Linked DNA regions of Sulfuricurvum kujiense DSM 16994. The protein of the gene in region 1 interacts with the protein of each later gene in a pairwise test. Links are inferred from orthologs where the notes say so. Each region holds a gene or a part of one and is shown in the gene's direction. Other genes may lie near its edges.

Region 1 (5,537 bases):
TTTGCCCTCTATCGATCAACAGGAAAGCATTTTAAATAAAATATCTTCCATAACTAATTATAGTATTCGTATAGAAGATGAAATTTTTAGCCAACAAAATCTCCTAAAAAAACTCCGTCAATCGATACTTCAAGAAGCTATCGAAGGGAAATTGACAGCGCAATGGCGAAAAGAAAATTCAGACGTAGAGTCAGTATCCAAACTACTCAAAAAAATAAGGGATGAGAAAGAACGACTTATCAAAGAGAAAAAAATTAAAAAGGGTGCAGAGGTTTCACCAATTCTTACCAATGATATTCCATTTATTATCCCTCAAAATTGGGGTTGGTGCAGATTAGGGAATCTTTTAAGATCATTAGAATATGGCACATCGAAAAAATGTTTTCAAGAGAAAAAATATAATACTCCGATTTTAAGAATACCTAATATATCATCTGGAATTATTAATGTCGATGATTTAAAATTTACAGATCTTTCTGAGAAAGAAAAAGCACAGTATACTCTTGAAAATAATGACATCTTAATTATCCGTTCAAATGGTAGTAGAGAAATAGTTGGTAGGTCGGTATTGGTATCCAATGAATTCCAAAATTATGGATATGCAGGGTATCTAATTCGTTTGCGTTTCATTGGTATTTCAATAGATGCTAAATATATTCAGTATGCGTTGAGAAGCCCATATATAAGAGAACAAATAGAAATGCCGTTAAGAACGACTGTCGGAATTAACAATATTAATAGTGTTGAGATTTCCAATCTTTTAATTCCCTTGCCTCCAATAGAAGAACAGAACGTGATTGTTGAAAAAGTAGAAAATCTTTTTGCTATGTGCGATGACCTTGAACAACAAATCAATGAATCCAAAGCCAATGCTGAAATGTTGATGCAATCAGTTCTTAAAGAGGCGTTTGAAGAAAAATCGGAAGTCGATACAACGGAGCCACACGCACCGAAAACCTTCCAACGCAGTGTCCTTGCCGCCTACTTGATCGATAACAGTCAAGATGATCAATTTTTCGGACACGTCAAGCTCCAAAAAATGCTTTATATGTGTGAAGCGGTCAATAATCTGGATTTTGATACAGACTATAAACGTCATGCGATGGGTCCGTATGATCCAAAACTGATTCGATCCGTGGACTCTCAACTAAAAAAAGCAAAATGGTTTGAAGTGAAAAAATTGGATGGTGAAATAAGTAGATATGTTTACCACCCTCTCGAAAAAGTAGAAGAGTACAAAAAATATGTAGGGCGATATTGGGATCAGCAAAAAATAGAGCATATTTTTCATCTTATGAAACCGATGAGGACGTTGCAAGCCGAAATCGTAGCGACACTTTACAGTGCCTACACGGATTTGAAAAAGGCTAACGTATCTATTACCGATGCAATACTTATTAATGAAGCACGGAATAACTGGCATGATAATAAAAAAAATATAGCCGTCGAGACATGGGAAAAAGCAATCGAATGGATGAAAAGTAAAAATCTGTTGTAAAAGGAAGTATGGGGTATGCCCAAACAACTAATCTGTGATTTGATGAAAGTTGCATTATCGGATAGCCGCTCCCAAGACTATATCACTTTTCCTCTGCATGAAAAGTGCATAAGACGGGTTCATGCTATTCTGAATCTAAATCTGACGGGCTATCAATGTTATATCCATTGCAATGATATTCGTCATGTCTATAATAGACATCCATTAGACCACCATTATTTATGCTACATTCCCGATATACTAAAAAATTTCAATAGAATAGAAAAAGAAAACACAACAGATCGAAGAACGGGCAAATCACAGCTCGTTTATAAATTTTACAAAAAATATAACGGCAATGTCGTGAAATTGGTTAAAGTAAGAGTACACCAAGATAAAACAATCAATTTGAAAACATTGTTTACGATAGGGGATGAGGGGCAGTAGACCAAAAACTACTGCATTCTACGGGTGTGGACTGATGAATTAACCCCAGTCTGACGTTCTAAACGGACTCCGATGGTTTTTAAGGAAAAAAAATGGACATATCAACAGAATATGCCACTTAAAATCTACCGAAGTAAACTTTGAGTGGAACATCTTGTCACTATCTTAACACAACTTCATTAATGCAATATAAATCGTCTATATTTGTAAGATTTTTATATCGAACACATCTTATAATGCGATTGGACTGAAATTATACTTAAATTATTTTAAGTATAGCTTGTACTCTAAACGCTTATTTTGTCAATTGTTGCGGTGTCATCAGCGATTGAAATACCAAAACGCTCCGAGGATGAGAATACCGAAAAAGGCAGCTTTAAAAACCCATTTCATCAGCTTGAGATAGACTAAAAAAAGGATAACTCCGACCAGTCCCATCGAACCAAGTCCATATCCGCTCATTAAAAAATCGATCATTTATGCTCCAAAAGTAAATGCGCCATTATAGCAAATGCTATAATCGCATTCATGAATACCGTGAATCAAATTTTTACCGATATGATCGAGATCAAAGGATCGAAATTTATCGCATTTTTAATGCCCATTTCTGAGTATGAGGAACAGATGTCTTATCTGCGTTCCATTCATCCCAAAGCGGTTCACTTTGTCAGTGCTACCCGGAGTCTGAATGAGTTTGATCAGATCGTCGAATACAGCGGTGATGACGGCGAGCCTAAAGGGACTTCAGGGAAGCCTACGCTATCAGTGCTGCAGGGACATGAACTCATCAATGCCGCAGTGATTACGGTACGCTATTTCGGAGGGACGAAACTGGGACCCGGTGGACTGGTGAGGGCGTATGCCGAAGCGGCAAATGCGGCGTATGCCCAAGCAGAGTTATTGCCCTATGAAAAGCTTTACACACAACGCTTTTCCTGTGAATATACGAACGTTTCGATGGTGGAATATGAGATTACCCAAAAAGCTATTCGATGTATTAGTAAAGTATTCGGAGAAAGAGGGGCGGAATTTACGATAGAAGCGACTGCGGAGAAGCTGGAGATTTTCTTTGATACGCTGGGTCGAGCAATACAAAAAATCTAGTTCGGATCGGTTAGGGTGTTTTATCCTCTTCCATGCTTTTATCATAGATAGGAATCATTATCGTAAAGCAGGTTCCCGCATCGATGTTCTGAAAGGTAAGGGCACCATGGAAGTGGTCTTCGATAATTGATTTGGACATATAGAGTCCCAATCCTGTCCCGTTTTCGGATTTTGTCGAAAAATAGGGTTCAAAAATTTTATCCGCAATAGCACCCGAAATATCTCCTGCGTTATCGCAGACATTTATAGCTATAGAACCGTCTGTTTCTTCTACAAGGATTGTAATTTTTCCTGGATGGATACCACGTTCTACGATGGCATCATGAGCGTTTTTGATCAAATTCATCAATACTTGGGTCAATTCGTTTTTTGAAAGGTACCCCATTTTATCGGTTGAAATCGTCAATGTCGTTTTGATTTTGGCATATTTTAAAAAGACATCGCACAGCCTTAAAGCCAGTTCGACGATTTCTCCGATATTTTCAGGCCGTTTCGTCTCGTCATTTTTATAATAATTGCGAAAATCATCGATGGTTTTGGACATATACTGTAAATGTTCATTGAACTGATCATGCGATTGTTCAAAATTCCCCTCATCCCATTGCCCCAGTTTATGCTGAAAATAGAGGTTTTGTATGATGATGGCCAGGGTATTAAGCGGTTGTCTCCATTGATGGGCGATCATGGAGATCATTTCACCCATTGCCGCATGTCTGGACTGGTGAAAAAGAATGGCATTTTTTTCTTTGATCTCTTGGCGTTGTTTGTCAATTTTGTGTTCAAGATACTCTTGATTCTTCTCTTTTTCTATCAACAGCTCTTTTTGTAGTTGGATTTTTTCATCTTTTGCCGCATGAAATCTTTGGGCCAGGATAAGAGCGAAAAATATGATTTCGATCAAAGCCCCGAATAAAAAAGCGTACCGGTTGATATCGGTGTTTTCCAAAAAGCCGTTGAACGTTAATACCATCATCCCCATTGTCGGCATATAAATCATGAGGGCAATGAGATAGAAGGGGGTTTGCATCTTGCCGTTTTGCCAGATTTTAACGGCAAGCGTAAGTAAAATCGTGATAAACACAGTGGAGAGAATATTAAAAAACAGTGTTGCTAAAGGTATTTCGAGATGGATTAAAACTCCCAATGTCAAAAAAGAGACAGCAAAGAGTTTGAATAACCGGTTCATTTTAGGGAAATACTTTTCCAATTCAAGGAACGTTTTGGAAAAAAGGGCCATAAATGCCAAAACTACGGTACCGACGACGTGAAGTCCCTGTTCCCACGGATGAAAGCCGATATAGAGATAACAGCCGTTGAACATAGTGACAAAAGCGATAAATGATGAGACGTATCCGATATAGTAGGCATATATCCGCTCACGCATCTCGACTAACAAAAATATATTCAGAATCATAATGATAAAAAGGATACCTGAGTAAAAAGGGTAAAACGTTCTTAGGGTCAAACGACTAGGTCTAAAAAACTCTTTTTCGCTGTAAAGTGTAAAAGCACCGATTTGGGCATTGATCGTCTGTCCTTGGAGAAAGTATGTTTTTGACATCCCGGGAGCTATCGTGAGGCGAAAAGTGGGGTTTGCATCTTCGATTTGACGCTCGTTAAGGTGTGTTAAAAGTCCGGCACTGTGCTTTACCCATCCTGATTCAGTCGGTTCATAAAGATTAAAAGTGGACCAAAACGGCTCGCCAAAGTACAGGATGAAATCATTGTCTCGACTCTTGTTCTCAATAGTTAGTTTGAACCATACGGTTCCGTCTTTATATCCGAATGAAAATTGGGAAGGGACTGTCTGGGTGAAATTTTTATCGGCAATTTCATCGACCGATAAAAGCGATTTTTCATCATAAACATAAGGGATGGAAAACTTAGAAATTTGATCTGTATTTTCAGCAATTACGATTGAAGCAAATGAGGAGGAAACGTAGAATATAAATGGCAAAATAATCCGAAAAAACATCCCCTCTCTCCTCTCTCTATCGGCATTTAGCATAAAAAATTATTATACAGCAATAACTCTCAAGCTTTATATTAAATTTTGCTCCAGAGTTTTTCGCTTAGTTTAAGCTCTTCGATCAGTCCGATCGTATAATGCAGGGTATTGACATATTCCATTGCTTGTTTGTACTCGAGAAGCGAGGTAAATACGGAAGGTTCAAAAAGGTCTTTACCCGTATTGATGGCAACGTGAATATGATTTTGGACAAAAGAGATGAAAAGGGGGTGAGGGATCTTTTTTTGAAAATCTACAATTCTTTGCATCATTGAATGGGTTAGAATATAGCGCGTTTCGATAGGGTCATTGCCGTAAACAACGAATTGCTTTTCAAATTCCGGATCGTCCAATTGTATTACTTTGTCACGTGAGAGATTTATGGACTGCAGCCATCCTCCGATCAAATCACCGAATGTTTTTTCGGCAAGATCGGGGAGAACAACCGTTTTGCTTTTAACGTATTTATTGAATTCTGCGACAAGAAAAAGCCCTCGGAAC
Region 2 (5,167 bases), 590 kb from region 1 along the record:
TATTTCCGGCAGACCGTTAATGGAAGGAATTTTAAGAGTTACCGTACGTAAATTCCCTAGATAGAAAGTGTTGTCATCATAAAGAATACTAAGTTTGTCTCCCACCGTTTTTTGTAGTATTTTTCCAAAAGAGATATTGGATGCCGAAAGATTGATGGTGGTTTCCGTAAGCAAATAATCATTTTTGCCTGTGTATTCATTATTAGAAGCCCCGTTGGCTGAGGAAGAGGTGCTGAATTTATTTGAATTGACCGATTCTGCCTGAAGTTGAAATACAACATTCTCGTTGGTTGCTTCGGTCAGCAATGCAATAACGTCGCTTAATTCCGCTCCCATGATTTTTGCCCGTTTGATGATCTCTTTATCGGGGATAATTTGCGGTTCGATATGGAAATTATCCGCCTTTACTTCCACAACCTGAACCGCTGGCTCGGAACGCTGAATCTGAGTGGTAGGGTTATCGAGTTCTTTGAGATGCATTTCCGGTGTCAGAGTTTCTTGTTTAGTCGCGACACTACACCCGGTTAATCCTAAAAGTACGGCAGCAAGTATAATTGAACGCATTAATTTGCTCCTGTCGTGAAATAGATGGTTTGGATTCGACCGGCATCATCAACAGTGATATAATTGCTGGTGATATTGCGGATAAAATATTTGTGGTTGTTTGCATAAAAAGGGTCTCCCTCTTTTAGAACAACGGTGTTCTCTCCAATTTTAAGAAGTATGAATTTCCCTTTATTGGTCTCTAAAAAACAGTTATAGATGAGTTGAGAAAGATCAAATTCCGTTTTAGACGGTAATGAAGGGGGCGCTAACAGTGGCGGCAGAGGCATAGGACGTGCATCTGATGTTGCTACAGGAGCTTTCTTCGGCTTTACAGGTTCACGGAAAAACGGGTTATAGGCCGCATTTAGCGATAGTGCAAGAAAAAGAAATGACCAAAAATAGTTCATATCGCCACTTTCATAGAGATTATTTGACGATAAAAAGCAAGAAGCGTACCAAGTTTATAAAATATATCTTTATCTTATGTAGGTTTGATTTTTGAAGAAGATGGACTGTAATTTGCTTATGAGTATGTTTATTAATATTGTAGAAAGCAAAAAGAGTTTTTATTCATGGAAATCAAACGATTAGAATCTCCGCTCTTGAATCCGTCGAGAAGAACATTTATAAAAAATGTGATAGCTTTATCGGCTTCAACATCGCTTTTTGCCGATAATAAAGAGAAAGACGAAATTCTCAGTGTTATCCGCAACGGTACTTCCTATAAAATTCCGTTTATTCGCGATGGCAAAATAGAAGAAAACGGCTATGATGATTTATGCCGTGTTTTTGCCGATGTTCGTGCCGGAGTAGCTGTAAGAATGGATCCGAATTTATTTTTGATTTTGACAAAAGCCCAACAATGGCTGTCAAGCAATCATATTAATCGCCCTATTATTCTGACATCCGGTTATCGTACGGAACACACGAATAGTATAACGGAGGGAGCAGCCTTTAATTCGATGCATTTGTACGGCAAAGCTGCCGATATAAAAATCGAAGGCATTCCTGCAGATTATTTAGCGAGGCTGCTTAGGATGTGCGGCGGAGCCGGAATAGGAATATACCCGACCTTCGTCCATGTAGATACGTGGAGAGAACGGGCATGGAGAGGTTAGAGGTTTTACTTTAAAAATATTGCTTTATTTTGACCTTTTTTTGTTACACTTTCAAAATTCATCCATAATATATAGGATTCATTCTTTTGAAACTCATCATTGTCGAGTCTCCGGCCAAAGCCAAGACCATCAAAAACTTTCTCTCTAAAGATTACGAGGTAATTGCCTCTAAAGGTCATATTCGCGACCTCCCAAAAAACCGTTTCGGTATTAAAATCGATGACGAAAAAATAATTGCCGAATATCGCATCAGTGAAGACAGCACCGCGACCGTCAAACAGATTCAAGAATTGGCTAAAAAAAGCGATACGATCTATATCGCGACCGATGAGGACCGTGAGGGAGAGGCTATCGGATGGCATATTGCCCATGCTATTGATAAAGACCCCTCATCGCTTCCGCGTATCGTATTTCATGAGATTACTAAAAATGCGATTATCCATGCACTCGAAACGCCGCGTACGATCGATATGGATCGTGTCAATGCACAGCAAGCCCGCCGGTTATTGGACCGGATTGTAGGGTATAAGCTCTCTCCGCTTTTGGCTAATAAAATCCAAAAAGGGTTGTCTGCCGGACGGGTACAATCCTCTACCCTTAAAATCGTTGTCGATAGAGAAAGAGAAATCCGTGCTTTCATTCCGGAAGAGTATTGGACGATCGATACCCTTTTCAAAAAAGATATCGAAGCCGCACTTGTCAACTTTGAGAATGAGAAAATTGATAAACTCACTATCAAAACGGGTGATGAGGCTGCTCGGATTGTTGAGACTCTGAAAGGTGAAAGTTTTAAAGTCGGCGAGATTGAGACCAAAGAGCGCAAAAGCTCTACACCGCCGCCGTTTATGACGTCTACTTTGCAGCAAACGGCCAGCTCACAGCTTGGATTTTCTCCGAAAAAGACGATGATGGTGGCTCAAGCGCTGTACGAGGGGGTTAAAACTCCTGAGGGGACCAGCGGGGTTATCACCTACATGCGTACCGATTCACTCAATCTTGCAACCGAAGCGGTTGAGGCGGCACGCGAAGTGATTTTGACCCGTTACGGCAAAGAGTATCTTCCCAAAGAAGCGAAAGTTTATACGAAAAAATCCAAAGGGGCACAAGAGGCGCATGAAGCGATCCGCCCGACTATGCTTGGCTTTACCCCGGAAGTTGCGGCTACCTATCTTAAACCTGATGAGATCAAACTTTATCGTCTCATCTACAATCGCTTTTTGGCATGTCAGATGAACGATGCACGCTTTGAACAGCAAAGTATTACGTTTGAATCGGCAAAAGCACAGTTTCGAGCGACAGGTCGAAAGCTTTTGTTTGACGGATTTTACCGTGTAACCGGAAGTGATGACAAAGACAAACTCCTCCCGTCACTTACGACCGGAGATTCGATCGAGATACAAACCGTTACGCCTGAGCAGCATTTTACCGAGCCGCCGGCACGCTATTCGGAAGCGAGTCTGATTAAAAAGCTCGAGTCTGAAGGGATCGGCCGTCCATCGACGTATGCACCGACGATAAGCACGCTTCAAGCGCGTAACTACATCGAGATCGAAAAGCGTGCGATCATGCCGACTGAGATCGCTTTTACCGTTACGGAGATGCTGGAGAATCATTTTAATGAGATTGTCGATGCCTCTTTTACCGCGACTATGGAAGAGACCCTTGATGAGATCAGTGAGAGCGGCAAATCGTGGCACAAAATTTTGCTCGATTTTTACTATCCGTTCATCGAGAAAATTGATGCGGGTAAAAGCAACATTGTTAGTCTCAAAATGGCGAAACCGCTCGGACGAAACTGTCCGCAGTGCGGAAGCGAATTGTTGCTCCGCTCGGGCCGTTTCGGTGAGTTTATTGCCTGCAGCGGGTTTCCGAAGTGTAAATACACGGAGCAGACCGAAGAGAATCAAAAAGAGAATCCCGCAACCCCTGATGAGGTGAGTGAAGAGGTATGTGATAAATGCGGCAGCGCGATGGTGGTTAAAAACGGCCGTAACGGAAAGTTTTTGGCGTGCAGCGGCTATCCGAAATGTAAAAATACCAAAACGCTCAATCAGGAAACGAAATTCTCACAAGTTCCGTGTCCGGAATGCGGCGGAAAGCTACTGTGGAGACAATCGCGGCGCGGTGCATTTTGGGGGTGTGAACATTATCCGAAATGTAAATTTATCTCCAAATTTGAACCAAGTGATAAAAAATGTGAAGTCCCGGGATGCGGCGGAGCACTGGCACCGCGAACGTATCGCAATAAAGAAGTGTATGAGTGTGTTAAATGTAAAGATCGTACGCCTCGCGAGGAAGCCGGTGAATGAAAATCGGATTGCTCTCCGACACTCATACTAAAAAAGGGCGTTCACAAAAGGTAATTGATCATTTAAAAGCTCAGGGTGCGGAGTTTTTGATCCATGCAGGGGATATCGTCAAGCCCGAAATTCTCGATCAGCTGAAAAGCAGCGGGCTGCGTTATGTCGCGGTGTATGGGAATAATGATGCTAATTTGATTGAATATCACACCCGATATAATCTTGTTCAGGAACCCCATTATTTTAAACTTGGCGGAGTAAATTTCAAACTGATGCATCTGCCGTTTTACATGAATGCCGATGCGGAAGTGATCATCTTCGGCCATACCCATGTATTTGAATGTGATTTTAAAAACCGTACATTGTTTTTAAATCCCGGAGAGGCATGCGCGCGTGATAAACCTTATTCAAGCTGTGCTATGCTTGAGATAACGGATAATGAACTGAAAGTGACTCACTATTCCCGTGCGCTAGAGAGTGAATATTTCGAAGAGCGCCACTATACTTTTGAAAGAGCGTAATTTATGAAAAAGATTTTTCTTTGCTCCATCTGTAATATCAACAGCGGAACATGTAACGAAGATTGCAAGTTTTGCAGCCAGAGCGTTAAATATAAAGCTGACATTGAGCGTTACCGTCAAAAGCCCATGGAGCAGATTTTGGAAGAGGCCCGACGTCTTGAAGCACTCGGGGCATTAGGCTTTTGTCTCGTGACGGCTCAAAAAGGGCTGGATGACAAAACGCTCGATTTTGTTTGCAACGTCGCTTCGACACTCAAACGTGAAGTTCCCCGCTTACGTCTTATCGCCTGCAACGGTACGGCGTCGTTTGAACAATTGAACGAATTGAGACGCGCGGGTGTGAGTGCCTATAATCACAATCTTGAAACCAGCCGGGAGTTTTATCCACAGGTATGTACGACGCATCCGTGGGATGAGCGGTATGAGACGTGTGAAAATGTTAACCGTTCCGGTCTAAAGCTGATCAGTGGGGGGATTTTCGGTATGGGCGAAACGCAGGAAGATCGCCTCAGCATGCTGTACTCCCTAAAAGAGCTCAACCCTATATCGGTCCCGCTTAACTTTTATCATCATAATGCGGCATTGCCGTTAAATCCGAGTCCTCTTACGATTGATGAGTCATTGGAACTGATTTCACTTGCACGAAAAATACTGGATAAAGCGGATCGTATAATGATCGCCG

Evidence for each region. Proteins that work in one complex are often made in the same cells at the same time.
Region 2: the proteins of SULKU_RS15380 (region 1) and topA interact in binary tests that used the Escherichia coli proteins (3 or more experiments, as listed by UniProt). The link is inferred for Sulfuricurvum kujiense DSM 16994 from one-to-one orthologs.

What each region holds. Positions count from the first base shown.
Region 1 is NC_014762.1:767,303-772,839, forward strand. The notes cover bases 1,286-4,240. They hold SULKU_RS15380 (YigZ family protein), read left to right. Parts: upstream 1,286-2,452; coding sequence 2,453-3,028; downstream 3,029-4,240. Other genes in these bases: SULKU_RS14260 (restriction endonuclease subunit S), read left to right, coding at 1,286-1,498; SULKU_RS03935 (PBECR3 domain-containing polyvalent protein), read left to right, coding at 1,514-1,924; SULKU_RS14975 (hypothetical protein), read right to left, coding at 2,246-2,401; SULKU_RS14265 (sensor histidine kinase), read right to left, coding at 3,039-4,240. Outside these bases: more of SULKU_RS14260, read left to right, coding at 1-1,285; more of SULKU_RS14265, read right to left, coding at 4,241-5,003; SULKU_RS03955 (DUF3137 domain-containing protein), read right to left, coding at 5,075-5,537.
Region 2 is NC_014762.1:181,359-186,525, forward strand. Bases 1,401-4,361 are described here. They hold topA (type I DNA topoisomerase), read left to right. Parts: upstream 1,401-1,750; coding sequence 1,751-3,973; downstream 3,974-4,361. Other genes in these bases: SULKU_RS00915 (YcbK family protein), read left to right, coding at 1,401-1,664; SULKU_RS00925 (metallophosphoesterase family protein), read left to right, coding at 3,970-4,361. Outside these bases: SULKU_RS00905 (type II secretion system protein GspD), read right to left, coding at 1-564; SULKU_RS00910 (hypothetical protein), read right to left, coding at 564-953; more of SULKU_RS00915, read left to right, coding at 1,119-1,400; more of SULKU_RS00925, read left to right, coding at 4,362-4,485; SULKU_RS00930 (biotin synthase), read left to right, coding at 4,489-5,167. UniProt on the Escherichia coli protein: Releases the supercoiling and torsional tension of DNA, which is introduced during the DNA replication and transcription, by transiently cleaving and rejoining one strand of the DNA duplex.